Regions from separate parts of the Dickeya dadantii NCPPB 898 genome, predicted to be linked through region 1. Evidence: predicted binding sites of a transcription regulator. Region 1 holds the regulator's gene; the other holds the start of a gene.
What was found. The regulator PurR, encoded in region 1, represses purine synthesis genes. The targets are predictions, from matches to a motif close to CANGCAAACGTTTGCNTG.
Positions count from the first base shown of each region.

Region 2: the regulator PurR is predicted to act here: its motif matches at 2,080-2,097, upstream of purL (phosphoribosylformylglycinamidine synthase).

Region 1 covers NZ_CM001976.1:2,831,376-2,838,784, reverse strand. Annotated here, with positions in the region: gene DDA898_RS12930 (MATE family efflux transporter) at 1-714, opposite strand, end outside; gene DDA898_RS12925 (riboflavin synthase) at 975-1,619, shown strand; gene cfa (cyclopropane fatty acyl phospholipid synthase) at 1,715-2,875, opposite strand; gene purR (HTH-type transcriptional repressor PurR) at 3,294-4,319, opposite strand; gene cydH (cytochrome bd-I oxidase subunit CydH) at 4,706-4,795, shown strand; gene DDA898_RS12910 (C40 family peptidase) at 4,977-5,945, opposite strand; gene DDA898_RS12905 (Grx4 family monothiol glutaredoxin) at 6,277-6,627, shown strand; gene rnt (ribonuclease T) at 6,753-7,409, opposite strand, start outside.
Region 2 covers NZ_CM001976.1:3,531,391-3,538,799, forward strand. Annotated here, with positions in the region: gene purL (phosphoribosylformylglycinamidine synthase) at 1-1,985, opposite strand, end outside; gene mltF (membrane-bound lytic murein transglycosylase MltF) at 2,263-3,720, shown strand; gene tadA (tRNA adenosine(34) deaminase TadA) at 3,724-4,227, opposite strand; gene yfhb (phosphatidylglycerophosphatase C) at 4,291-4,935, opposite strand; gene murQ (N-acetylmuramic acid 6-phosphate etherase) at 4,973-5,896, opposite strand; gene DDA898_RS15860 (tryptophan synthase subunit beta) at 6,025-6,366, opposite strand; gene DDA898_RS15870 (type I secretion system permease/ATPase) at 7,091-7,409, shown strand, end outside.

The DNA.
Region 1 (7,409 bases):
CAGGCGCTTGAGTACGGCCCAATCCGGCTTTAATTGGGTTTTGAACTGACGAATATCTTTCAGCCAATAGGCGTGGCGGGAATAGGCCGCCATCATCAACATCATCATCCAGTATACGGAGGCGGTCGCCACCCCGCAGCCGACGCCGCCTAACTCCGGCATACCGAGCTTACCGTGAATGAAAACGTAGTTGATGGGAATGTTGATTAGCAGACCGATAAACCCGATCACCATCCCCGGCTGGGTTTTGGACAATCCTTCACACTGGCTGCGCAGCACCTGGTAGAACAGATAGCCGGGGACGCCCCATAGCAGCGCGTGCAGGTATTTCACTGCCTTGTCGGCCAGTTCCGGCGCACCGTCGTGCATCAGGTTAATGACGTATTTCCCCTGATAGAGCACGACCATGGTCAGGATGGAGATAGCCGCCGCCAGCAAAAACGCCTGCTGAGTCTGATGCGCGATGCGGTCGCGGCGTCCGGAGCCGTTGAGGTTAGCCACTACCGGCGTCAGCGCCATCAGCAAACCGTGACCGAACAGGATCGCCGGCAGCCAGATGGACGTGCCCACCGCCACCGCCGCCATATCGGTGGCGCTGTAGGAGCCTGCCATGATGGTATCCACCACACCCATTGAGGTTTGCGACACTTGCGCGATGATGACCGGAATAGCCAGCGCCAGCAAATGGCGGGCTTCTGATAAGTACTTCTGCACGAAAACACCTTCCTAAAGCAGGATGGAGAGAGACCTCTAATACAAGAGAGAAAGGCAATCATCCTTTATTTATGCAAAAAAAGATGAAGCATTGTAACGATTTGCCAACGGTAAACCAATGGCCGGCTGACCAAGAGTGATCCCGTTTGGTTTTCCTGAGGATATGGTGCAAACTGCCAGACATTAGTGAACGTTGTCTCTCCCGAGCGCAGACTCGCCGCGTTCACGTTTATTACTGATCAGGAGGCAAGACCAGCACCATGTTTACCGGTATTGTTCAGGGCACGGCGACCGTCGTGTCGATTGATGAAAAACCCAATTTTCGCACTCATGTCGTTCAACTGCCCACCGAACTGTTGCCGGGGCTGGAAACTGGAGCTTCCGTCGCGCACAACGGCTGCTGCCTGACCGTCACCCAAATCGATGGCGACCGGGTGAGTTTTGACCTGATCAAGGAGACGCTGCGACTGACTAATCTGGGTGCAGTCAACGTCGGCGATCGGGTTAATGTGGAGCGCGCCGCTAAATATGGCGATGAAATCGGCGGGCATGTGATGTCCGGCCATATTATGTGTACGGCGGAGATCGTCAAAATCCTGACGTCGGAAAATAATCACCAGATCTGGTTCCGGTTGTCTGATGAATCGCAGATGAAATATGTGCTGCACAAAGGCTTCATCGGCATTGACGGCATCAGTCTGACGGTGGGGGAGGTGACCCGCAGCCGTTTTTGCGTGCATCTGATTCCGGAAACGCTCCAGCGCACGACGCTGGGTCAGAAACGGCTGGGCGATCGCATCAATATCGAAATCGACCCGCAAACCCAGGCCATCATCGATACAGTCGAGCGCGTCCTGGCGCGTCAGGCGCAGCAGGCTGCTGCACAGGCGGAGCAGGGCGAATAAGCACTTTCTTCCCTGGCACGTTCTCCCATCATGAAAACCGGCAGCCTGGCTGCCGGTTTTTTGCTATCGGGATGTGGATTCGCCGGGGGCCAGGATTATCTGGGGACTCGCAAGCCGCCCTCTACACCGCCCACACTGAATACTATTTGCCAGAGTTGGAGATCACGTGCGCGAAACGCGCCGGCACAGGCGTTGAGGTAGTAGCAGAACATCCTATGGAAGCGATCGGAGTAACGTTCTGACAACGTTGGCCAGTGTTGCTGGAAACGATCATACCAGGCCATTAGCGTACGATCATAGTCTGCGCCGAAATTGTGCCAGTCTTCCATCACCAGATAGGGTTCGCTGGCCTGGGCGATATGCTTTATTGAAGCCACGCAGCCGTTGGGGAAGATGTACTTGTCGATCCAGGCGTCTACATTTAGTCTGGCGTTGTTCGATCCGATGGTATGCAACAGAAACAGGCTGGTGGATTTGAGGTTTTTTCTCACTATCTGGAAAAGGGTATCGTAATTTTTCGGGCCGACATGCTCAAGTAGGCCAACAGCAGTGATACGATCGAACTGCCAGTTCATATCGTTCATATCGCGATAGTCCTGCAGCAGAATAGTGACATCCAGATCCTGACAGCGCTGCTGTGCCAGCGTCTGCTGTTCGCGGGATATGGTAACGCCGGTGACGCTGACGCCGTAATGGCGGGCGGCAAATTCCGCCAGCCCGCCCCAGCCACAGCCGAGATCCAGCAGAGTCATGCCGCGACGCAACTGCAGCTTTTCGCAAATCAGGCGCAGCTTGTCTTGCTGCGCCTGTTCCAGCGTTTCGGCCTGTTTCCAGTAACCGCAAGTGTATTGCATGTAGGGGTCGAGCATCATGGTGAAAAGATCATTACCGAGGTCGTAGTGCTCCTTGACCACGAGCCGGGCCCGGCGGCGAGACTGCCGGTTGGTCAGCCGTGCCATCAGGATCCGTAGCGTATCTTGCCAACTGTGAGGAAGCCGTTTTTCCAGTCCGGCACTTAACACGCGGTGGAAAAATATGTCCAGCCGTTCACATTCCCACCAGCCATCCATATAACTTTCGCCCAATCCTAGCGAGCCTTCACGTAGTATGCGTTTGTACATACCGGGATTTTTGACCTGAATATCAAACGGGCGTGAACCGTTAATGACGATGTCGGCAGCCGATAGCATTTCATTGACAATCCGGAACCAGGATAGGTTAGCTGCATCCAGCTCCTCCACATAAGATAAACTCATAACTTCTCCCTACCTTGCCGGAAAATACCTGTGCAAGGAACACATTAGACAAATGTACCCACAGAGGGCATTCGGTGGACTCAATCCATCGTCAGCCCTTGGATGTCCCAGAGGAAATAAGAGAAAAGCGGTACGAAAGGCGTCTATCCCTGGCCGTAAGAAAAAGATGCGGCGGTCAACAGACCGTATAGAAACGAAGGCGATGCGTGATGCCGAAAGCATCGTCTGCTCATAATTATTGTCGTTAAAGACAGTGAGGAGTGTATGACTGCTTTAACCCGACGACAAGAATTCGTTGGGTTAAAGCAGCACGTTAAGTCATGTGTTCAGCTGCGATAGCACGCGTCGTCGCCATGTGTGGCGCGGGATGCCGCCTGATTGAAGAGCCAAACCGAGATATAACAGAATCGTCTGAATTTTAACGACGGTAATCGAGGAACGGGCCGTCGGCGACGGAGCGGCGTTCGATCAGGGTCGGATGCACTTCGATGGTCTGGGCTTCCTCACGTTTGCTGGTAATGCGGTCGAGCAACATGGAAAACGCCGCCTGCCCCAGCCGCTCCTTGGGCTGGTGAATGGTGGTCAGCGCCGGGGTAAAATACCGGGAGTGACGAACATTGTCATAACCGATCACCGAAATATCCTGCGGTACGCGCAGCCCCAGCTCGTCGGCGGCGCAAATGGCGCCCATCGCCATGATGTCGCCGCCGCAGAATACCGCCGTCGGCCGCTGTTTCTGGGCCAGAATCTGGTGCATCGCTTTGTAGCCGGATTCCGGTTCGAAGTCGCCCTGAACCACCCATTCTTCCCGTAGCGGAATGTCGGCTTCTTTCAACGCTTTCAGGAACCCCAGGTAACGCCCGCTGCCGGTATTGCGCCCCTGAGAACCGGGAATGGCGCCGATGTCGCGGTGGCCGCGCTCAATCAGGTAACGTCCGGCCATATAGCCGCCGGCAAAGGCGTTATCGATGATGGTATCGGTAAAATCGCTGTGGGCTTCGCCCCAGTCCATCACCACCATCGGGATATGGCGGTAATCCTCCAGCATGGACAGCAGTTCCGGCGGATATTCGGCGCACATCACCAACAGGCCGTCGACTCGTTTTTGCGCCAGCATGGAAAGGTAGGCGCGCTGTTTGTCCTGATTATTATGGGAGTTGCACAGGATCAGCGTGTAGCCTCTGGCGTAGCAGCTGTTTTCCACCGCTTCGATGATTTCGGCGAAATAGGGCGCCTCGCTGGATGTCGCCAGCAGGCCGATGGATTTGGTGTGGTTGACTTTCAGGCTGCGGGCCACTGCACTCGGCGAATAATGCAATTCATCGATGGCCGCGCGCACCGCAGCCTTGGTCTCTTCGGCGACGAAACGTGTTTTATTGATCACGTGTGATACGGTTGTGGTCGAAACGCCCGCGCGTTTTGCCACATCTTTGATCGTTGCCATCTAAAGTGACTCCTGAACTCATCTGTTACAGTAGGTTGTCTGTTACAGCAGTAAATATGTTGTTAATCGTTTGCCTGCGTGAATTCATCTCCTGCCGGACAACAAGGCAACATTTCAGGAGGAGACATGCCGAGGTGTGTAGCTTGAGGGGAGGGCTGACGCTTCGACCAACGCAGTGTATACAGTAAACTGCGGATTTTGGCCGATTTAGAGCAAAAGTGGAAGAGGCAATTCGTTTTATCTCTGTGACGCAGAAAGCGGTTTTTTGACGCCGCTCGGGTGATAATACACCTATGCTTTATGATGTTTCCCCACCTGCCGGGATCGGGGTTTGATTCAGACATGACGGGATGACGGCGATCATCGGTCACATACAGGAGAATACTATGGATACTAATTTGAAAATGTCGCTGTTCACCACAGTGGCTTCACTGGCAGTGATCATCATCTTTAGTCTGAGCGCGGTGCTGAACTGACGGCGTGGCGCTAACGGCGCCTGGATCGTCAGCGACACATTCGTCGCTGTCAACGGCAGGTACCAGAAAACGGCTATCGAAAAATAAAAAGGGGCGCGATGCCCCTTTTGCCGTATTTGGATAGCGTCATTCCAGCGGAAGCGCTTTAACGCATGGTAATTGTTTAACGCATGGTAATTGTTTAACGCATCGTCTTCGGCGTGACCACGCGACGGGCGCCGACGTAATGATCCTGCCAGTAGTCTTCGCTCAGCTTGCTGATTTTGATATCAGCGCCGGAACGCGGCGACTGGATGAAACGACCATTGCCGAGATAGACGCCTACATGGTCGGCAGCACCGCGGTTGGTTATCCGAAAGAACACCAGGTCGCCGCTTTCCAGTTCGCTTTTCTTGATAGGCGCGGCGTCGCGCAGATGGAACATCTCATTGGCGGTACGCGGAATCGTGATTTTCACCACATCTTTATAAGCGTAATACACCAGCCCGCTGCAATCGAAACCGGAGTAGGGGGTCGCACCGCCCCAGTGGTAGGGTTTGCCGATCTGGCTCATCAGCTTGTTCATGGCGGTCAGTTTGGCATGCTGATAGCGCTTTTGGTGAGCGGCGCTGATGGTCAGCGAGGCTTTATCTTGCTTGCCTTTTTTGCTCTTGCCGTGTGGTGATAGGGTAGCGGTTTCGTCGACGGCGGCAGGTTTGCCTTTTTTATTTGCCGTTTTGGCAATAACGGTTTCATGCGTCTTGTGACTGCTCTTCGCCTGTGCCGGAGCGTCCTTTTTCGTGGTTTTGCCGGCTGGCGTTTTAGCCTGCACGCTTTTTTCCTGCGTCGGTTTCTTGCTGGTTGCGTGGGCTGAGGTCGTGGTTGTCACCGGTTTTTTATCGTTGTGCGGTTTGACGTTTTTATCGTGAGCGGCGGTGGGTTTGGCAGGCGCGGTTTTGGCGGTTTTTTCCGGCTTTTTGTCATGAGTGGGCGCCGCACCCTTTTTGGTATTTTTAGCAACCTTGCTTTTTTTGGATTCCTCAATAGCTTTATTCGCCGTTTCCACGCCGGTTTTGCGCGGAAAAACCGCAGCGCTATGTGGATTAGCCTGTGCCAGGTTAAAAAACAGGTTACTGAAAAATAATAAAAAGAGCGTAATAAATAAACGCATGATAATTCTGACCGAATGTTGTCCTCAATCGTTCAATCTTTACAGTATTCCCGAAAATGACCTGATAAAAAAGTGGGGAATAAGGCATTGTTACTACAAAATAGTGAGAAAACGTTAACAACGATGCCTGCTGCTTAATTATCAGCCGATTCGGTGCTGTTTTGTTCTGGCTGACGCTCAGCTGGATAAAACCCTACAAAAGATAGCGTTTTTTTGTGGCCGTCGCTATCGTTAGAATACAAAGCAACAGAAGCGGCACGGCACGGTATGCCGCGAGTCATATGAACAGCCGTTGACGGGCTGCTCATCACGCCCTTGAGGAAGCAATAAAATGACGACAACGACACTTGAAAAAATTCAGCTTCAGATCGCTGAAAACCCGATTCTGCTGTACATGAAAGGCTCGCCCAAATTGCCGAGCTGTGGTTTTTCTGCCCAGGCGGTCCAGGCGTTGTCGGCGTGTGGCGAGCGTTTTGCCTATGTGGATATTCTGCAAAACCCGGATATCCGCGCCGAATTGCCCAAATACGCCAACTGGCCGACTTTCCCGCAGCTGTGGGTGGATGGCGAATTGGTCGGCGGCTGCGACATCGTGATTGAGATGTACCAGCGTGGCGAACTGCAGCAACTGATTAAAGAAACCGCCGACAAATACCGCTCCCAGCAGGCGGAACAGCAGTAATCCTTCTCTCTATCAGGCAGCCCGGCATCAGGCAGCCCGGCGCTGCCTGATATCGTTTTAATCGTTACGATTATGATGCTTTGATGCCGCAGGGTATTGGCACGACCACCGGTGTTCGCGCCGGCTTACCCTTCACTGCCGACGGCCAGCGGCGTTTCGGTATCGGTTCCTGAGGCCAGCGGCCAGCCGCCCATGCGCTTCCAGCGATTGACCAGTTCACAAAACAGCTGCGCTGTCTGTTCGGTGTCATAGAGCGCTGAGTGCGCCTGGCTGGCGTCGAACGGGATCTCCGCTGCAATACAGGCTTTGGCCAGCACCGTCTGCCCCAGCACCAGCCCGCTGAGCGCGGCGGTGTCAAAGGTGGCGAAAGGGTGGAATGGGTTACGTTTCAGGCCGCAGCGTTCTGCCGCCGCCATCAGAAAGCTGTGGTCGAAGGTCGCGTTATGGGCCACGATGATGCCGCGATTGCAGTTCTGATCTTTGATTCCCTTACGCACGGCTTTGAAGATTTCATGCAGCGCTTCATATTCGCTCACCGCGCCACGCAATGGGTTGGCAGGGTCGATGCCGTTGAAGGCCAGCGCTTCGGGCCGCAGAATTGCGCCTTCAAACGGTTCGATGTGAAAATGCAAGGTTTCGTCCGGCTGTAACCAACCGCTTTCATCCATTTTCAGCGTTACGGCTGCAATTTCCAGCAGCGCATCGGTTTTCGCGTTGAACCCGGCGGTTTCGACATCGATAACAACGGGGTAAAAGCCACGAAAACGCGCGTTCAGGGCGTT
Region 2 (7,409 bases), 700 kb from region 1:
ACCATCCCGGTTACCGTGCGGTCGCCGATAGTGATCAGGAAGGTTTTCTCGGCCACGGCCGGCAAGTGCAGCACACGCTCAACCGCTTCCGCCAGATAAATGCCTTCACGATTCAACGGCGTGCCTTCCACGTCTTTACGCTCAACATCGCGCAGCATTTTCGGCGTTTTGCCCAGCAACACGTCCAGCGGCATATCGATCGGTTTATTGTTGAAATGGCGATCGTTGAGCGTCAGGTGCTGCTCTTCGGTGGCTTCGCCAATAACCGCGTAAGGCGCGCGTTCACGGCGGCAGATTTCATCAAACAGCGCCAGTTGTTCCGGCGCTACCGCCAGCACATAACGCTCCTGCGATTCGTTACACCAGACTTCCAGCGGGCTCATACCCGGTTCATCATTCAGGATGTCGCGCAGCTCAAAACGACCGCCGCGACCGCCGTCGCTAACCAGCTCCGGCATGGCGTTGGACAGGCCGCCCGCACCGACGTCATGGATAAACAAAATCGGGTTCTGTTCGCCGAGCTGCCAGCAACGGTCGATCACTTCCTGACAGCGACGCTCCATTTCCGGGTTATCGCGCTGTACCGAGGCAAAATCCAGATCCGCGTCAGACTGACCGGAGGTCATGGAAGACGCCGCGCCGCCGCCCAGACCAATGTTCATCGCCGGGCCACCCAGCACGATCAGCTTGGCGCCGATGCTGATTTCACCTTTTTTCACATGCCCGGCGCGAATGTTGCCGATACCGCCCGCCAGCATGATCGGTTTATGGTAGCCACGTACCTCAACGCCGTTATGGCTGTCCACCACTTCTTCATAAGTACGGAAATAACCGGTCAGCGCCGGACGGCCGAATTCGTTATTAAATGCCGCGCCGCCCAGCGGGCCGTCGGTCATGATGTCCAGCGCGCTGACGATACGATCCGGCTTGCCGAAATCCTGCTCCCACGGCTGGATAAACCCAGGAATGCGCAGGTTGGATACCGAGAACCCCACCAGACCGGCTTTCGGTTTTGCCCCCCGCCCGGTAGCGCCTTCATCGCGAATTTCGCCGCCGGAACCGGTCGCGGCGCCCGGCCACGGTGAAATGGCGGTCGGGTGGTTGTGGGTTTCCACCTTCATCAGGATATGCGCGTCTTCCTGATGGTAGCCGTAAGCGCCCTGCGGATCGGCGAAGAAACGGCCGACGGCCGACCCTTCCATCACCGCCGCGTTATCTTTATAGGCGGACAGGACATAGTCCGGCGTATGCTCAAAGGTGTTTTTGATCATCTTGAACAGCGACTTCGGCTGCGTTTCGCCATTGATGACCCAATCGGCATTAAAGATTTTGTGACGGCAGTGCTCGGAATTCGCCTGCGCGAACATGTAGAGTTCGATATCTGTCGGATTGCGTCCCAGTTTGGTAAAGGCATCCAGCAGATAATCCATTTCGTCGTCGGCCAGCGCCAGACCCAGACGCAGGTTAGCTTCTTCCAGCGCGGGACGCCCCTGCAGCAAAATTTCCACCCGTTTCAACGGAGCCGGCTGATGCTGGGAAAACAGCAGATTGGCCTGTTGCAGGTCGTCAAACACGCTTTCCATCATGCGGTCATGAAGCAGCGCGGCCAGTTCCCGCCACTGTGCATCGCTGAGCGTCGGCGCGTGGATGTAAAACGCCAGACCGCGCTCCAGACGACGAATTTTCTGCAAACCGCAATTGTGCGCGATGTCGGTTGCCTTGGAAGACCAGGGAGAAATGGTGCCCGGACGCGGGGTCACCAGAATCAGCCGCCCGGTAGGCTCGTGCTCTGCGAGAGAAGGGCCGTATTTCAGCAGGCGGCTCAGTCGTGACTGCTCGTCATGGTTTAGCGGAGCGTTCACATCGGCGAAGTGGACGTATTCGGCATAAATGTCGCTGACGGGCAGGTGATATTCCTTGCACCGGGCCAACAGTTTATTGATACGAAAAGCCGATAAGGCGGGTGAACCACGCAGTATTTCCATCATCTAAATTTCTCTCGTCTTCGAGGCACCGGAGACAGTGCGTCAGGGCGCTACAGGGGGGAAACGCGCGCTATTATAGAGAATAGTGGCGCGCGACGAAACCGTTTGCGTAGCGATTGTTAAACATTGAGAGAACCTTGCGGTTAAACAGTAGACAAACTAATAACAGTTGCACACTGGCGGTTTGTTAAGCAAAATGCCCCCCGACTCTGGGACAGATGCATAAGAAACTGCCGTTACAGACAGACAGGCCAACCGGCCGCCGAGAGACAACTCATTGAAGCGTTTAACGATAAATTATGTTTTCATCGGGGTGATCGCTTTGCTGTTGACGCTGGCACTGTGGCCAAATATTCCCTGGCGCAGTCACCAGGATGTTCAGCTAAGGCAAATCCTTTCACGTGGCGAGCTGCGCATCAGCACCGTTACCTCTCCGCTGACCTATACGCTCAGCAACGGTTCCCCCACCGGACTGGACTACGAACTGGCCAAACGATTCGCCGACTACCTCGGCGTGCGGCTGGTGGTATCGGTGCGCCAAAACGTCGACGATCTGTTCAGCGATCTGGATAACGACAATGCCGACCTGCTGGCCGCCGGCCTGATTTATAACCGGGAGCGCCTGAGCCGTTTCCGGGCCGGTCCTTCCTATTATTCTGTGTCGCAGCAACTGGTCTATCGCATGGGTACGGCTCGCCCCAGCGCGCTGGACAAGTTACAGGGCAAACTGGCCGTATTGTCCGGCTCGGCGCACGCTGCGACGCTGCGCGATTTCAAAGCCGGTAAATACCCGCAACTGAGTTGGGAGGTCGCCACCGACTTGTCCGAACTGGACTTACTAAAGCAGGTGGCGGAAGGAAAACTGGATTACACCATCGCCGACTCAATCAACATCGGCCTGATGCAGCGTATTCACCCGCAGTTGGCGGTGTCGTTCGACCTCAGCGACGAAGAGCCGGTTACCTGGTATATGCGGCAAAACCATGACGATAGTCTCTCCGCCGCGCTGCTCGACTTCTTCAGTCAAACGATGGAAGACGGCACCCTCGCCCGTCTGGAAGAGAAATATCTCGGGCATGTCGGCGAGTTCGACTATGTGGATACCACTACCTTCCTCAGCGCCATCGACAATACGCTGCCGGGCCTGCGCCCACTGTTCGAGAAATACGCCAGAGAGATCGACTGGAAACTGCTGGCGGCCATTTCATATCAGGAATCGCACTGGAACCCGCTGGCGACCTCGCCGACCGGGGTGCGCGGCTTGATGATGCTAACCCGCAATACCGCTGACAGCCTGGATGTGGTGGACAGGCTCAACCCGGAAGAAAGCATCCGCGGCGGCGCCAGATACCTGAATCAGATGATGCAGCAGGTGCCGGCAACCATCCCGACGGACGAACGCATCTGGTTTGCGCTAGCCGCCTATAACATGGGGTACGCCCATATGATGGATGCCCGTAAACTGACGGAAAAACAGAAAGGCAATCCGGACAGTTGGGCCGACGTCAAGATACGTCTGCCGATGTTGAGCCAGAAACGCTATTACGCCCAGACCGCCAACGGTTACGCCCGCGGTCAGGAGGCTTACAACTACGTGGAAAACATCCGGCGCTACATGGTCAGCCTGGTCGGGTATCTCTCGGAGAAAGAAAGCCGGGCGTTGCAACAGCAACTGGCCGCCAGCGCTTACCCCGCCGTACCACCGGAACAGTTAACCGCCAATCCTTCCCGCTGACGCTCAGTCTGACGAATCGCGTTCTGCAGAGCGCGCGTCACGCTGCTGCTGGCGACGCATACGGAAAAAACGACTCAACAGCTCAGAACACTCATCCGCCAGAACCCCGTCGGTGATGACGATATGATGATTCATGCCCGGATGGCGCAGAATATCCACCAGTGAACCGGCCGCGCCGGTCTTGGCGTCGGCCGCGCCATACACCAGCCGGTTGATGCGGCTGTGGATCATGGCGCCGGCGCACATCACGCAGGGCTCCAGCGTAATGTACAGGGTGCTATCCAACAGGCGATAGTTTTGCAGCGCCTGTCCGCCCTGCTGTAACGCCATGATCTCTGCATGGGCGGTGGGATCATTCCGGCTAATCGGGCGATTCCAGCCTTCGCCGATGATCTTGTCTCCCCGCACCAGCACGGCGCCGACCGGCACCTCACCTGCGTCCCAGGCCCGTTGCGCCAGCGTCAATGCATGGCGCATCCAGAATTCATCATCCATTGGACTACTCATTATTCCTCTTGGCTTTCGCCCTCATCACGTGCGGCGCGCATTATACATGCCAGCGGCGGCGAATCATTCCAGTTGCTGCAGATGGCCGGCTGGCGTCACCCGCCAGCGCTGCGCACAGAAAAACAGGAGTGGATTATCCTGCTGGCTGTCGCTGTAACCGCTGTACAGCTCAAGCGGCGCGCCCAGCCGGCGCTCCATCTGCACCACTTTTTCATGCCCCAGACAGCGCAGGCTCAGTACCCAACCGCCCCAGCGCCGCGTCATCTGGCTGCCAATCAGCTGAACCCGAGGTAAAAACGGCGCATCGCCATAAACCTGTTCAACCAGCCGCTGCGGCGAACCGGTGACCAGCCAGACCTGCGACCGGTTGTCGGCCAGATAACGCTCCAGGCGCTGGTGAACCAAAGGGAAAGGGGTAACCCTTTGACGAAACCAGACCACAAACGCCTGCTCTAGTTGCCGCAGTCGCGATTCACGCCGCCCAGCCGTGATCGCCCACAGCAGCAGGCTAACCGGCCAGCGAGCGGCGCGGCCGTTTATCGCCAATCCTGCCGCCAGCAAAGGCAACAAAGGAACAATCAGCAGCACATTCAACGGCAAATGGCGGATCAAGAACCACAGGAAGCTGCCAAACAGGTCCTGACGATGCAAGGTGCCATCCAAATCGAAGAACACAACCCGCATGGCTGTCGGCGACGCGTTCAACATAGGCGCTCTCCGGTCGTTCGAGTTTGCGGCAACGGCATCACGTCCTCTCCACGCGCAACGCATCACGCAGATAGCCGCCTTTCCCAGCCAGCCGTTGTCTGGCCTGCTGCGCATCGCAACCGGTCACCACCATCACTATTGCCGGTTTAACCTCATAATCGGTCTGCGCCAGACACCGCTGCGCCGTTTCCCGATCAACGCCGGTGGCGTCCATCAGGATGCGACAGGCACGATCCGCCAGCTTCACGTTGGTGGCTTTCACATCCACCATCAGATTCTGGTACACCTTGCCCAGGCGCACCATCGCGCCGGTGGAAATCATGTTCAGCACCAGTTTTTGCGCCGTACCGGACTTCAGCCTGGTGGAACCGGTCAACACTTCCGGCCCCACCAGCGGAGAAATGGCGATCTCTGCGGCCTGTGCGATCGGCGAATGCGGGTTGCAGGAAATGGCGGCGGTACGGCAGCCCAGAGCACGCGCATAGCGCAAGCCGCCAATCACATAGGGGGTTCGCCCCGACGCGGCAAGACCGATCACCATGTCCTGAGAGGTTAGCGTCAGCGCGATCAAATCCGCTTCGCCTAACGCCGGGTCATCTTCCGCGCCTTCAACCGCCTTCAGTAAGGCGCCGGGGCCGCCGGCAATCAACCCCACCACCAATCCATGCGGCACACCAAAGGTGGGTGGGCATTCCGACGCATCCAGCACCCCCAGACGGCCGCTGGTGCCGGCCCCCAGATAAATCATCCGTCCGCCGGCCTTCAGGCAGCCTGCCGCGGCATCCACAGCCTGAGCTATCGCCGGTAAAACCTCGCGGATCGCCTCCGGTACCCGGTGGTCCTCCTGATTGAACAATGACACCATCTCCAGCGTGGACAGTTGATCCAGATTCATCGACGCCGGGTTACGTGTTTCCGACACCAGCGCGCCGAAATCGATACTTTTTTCGTCTTTTATCATTATTCAGTCGCCTTGCTCATCAGGCTGCGTCGATCGCCGGCAACCGGCGCACAGGTAACGCACTGCCGAACCAATAAAAAACGGCTTGCAAGGTAACTGGCAAGCCGTTTTGTCAGTACTTCTCGACATCAGAATATTTTGTCCTCATCTTCGCGGATTAGCGAATCCAGATCGCCCAGCGCTTCACGCGCTTGTGCCCGGTTGATGAGTTTAAGCTGTGCTGCCGCCGGGAAATCCGTGATGTTAATCTGACCTTTGGTGATCAACACCTGAATCAGATCTTCCAGTACACGCACCATTTCCAGATCGCTGCTGCGCAGTCGCTCGATGTTAGCCAGAATGGCTTGTTGATTATTCAGCCATGCCATTGCTTCAACAGAACCATCCGGCAGTTCGCCGTTCATTTCGGGAAACGGCGTTTCTTCTACCCTGATGAGATGGCCGTTGCTGTCACGCAAAATATAAAACATACCAAGTCCCTTTTTTATTTGCAAAAGAGAACTCACCCGGCAAGGTGGTTCTCTATTCCTGATTAGGATTTCATCTGTTACCGCGCACGGCAACCGTATGTCCGGCTGGGAGAGGACGACGACGCAACACGTCTCAACGCACACGTACGCATCTGCCAGAGAGCACAAACATCGGAAACCCATCGTCTCCATCCGCTCCGGATGACACGCCGATGCCGATGCACCGCCAGCCATCCACGGGGTGGAATCAGTGCCGCCACGCGGGCGTAATGCCGCACGACAAGGCCTGAACAAGCTCGCATCCCTCACCGCCACATCACGTCAGGCCATCTGCCAGCATGGCATTTTCACCACCGCCGGGCAAGCTATCCACGTGATTCTCTGCCAAATCTCCGCGTTTTACGGCGGGTTGAATCGCATGCAGAGTATTATTAGCTTACTGATTACCAAACGTATTATGTCGTATCAAAATGTCAGTTATATTGACCGTCATAGATGATTTTCAAGCAGAGCGGAGCGACGGGACGGCCTCAAACCCGGCATAGTTCTGACAGGCGGCCTTGAAATGAAAGGTTGCGTCCGGCAAGGTTCGCCATGAATAATGCTTGCCAGTCAAAACCTGAAAAAACAACAAAATCAGGCCATATTGCTCACTTTTTTCTATTTTTTATCTGTGATCGCGTTGCCTGCAGGCGGTCACGATGGCTAAGGAACGCGCAGCGACATGAATACACACCATGAGCAGCCACCGAGCGGCGAGGAATATCATCATTCCCCGCAACATCAGGATCCCCGCATCCGCCATGATGACCCCTTGCTTGACAGCCTGTTGGTGCTGTGTCGGCTGCAGGGAAAACCGACCAGCCGCGCCACGCTGACTGCGGGGTTGCCGCTTGAAGACCTGCGCTTGCCCGCCAGTCTGTTGCCGCGCGCCGCGGCACGCGCCGGTTTGCGGGCCCGGATACTCAAACGCTCGCTGAACGCCATCCCGGCGATGTCAATGCCCGCCATGCTGTTGCTGCGTGAAGGTCGCGCCGCTATCC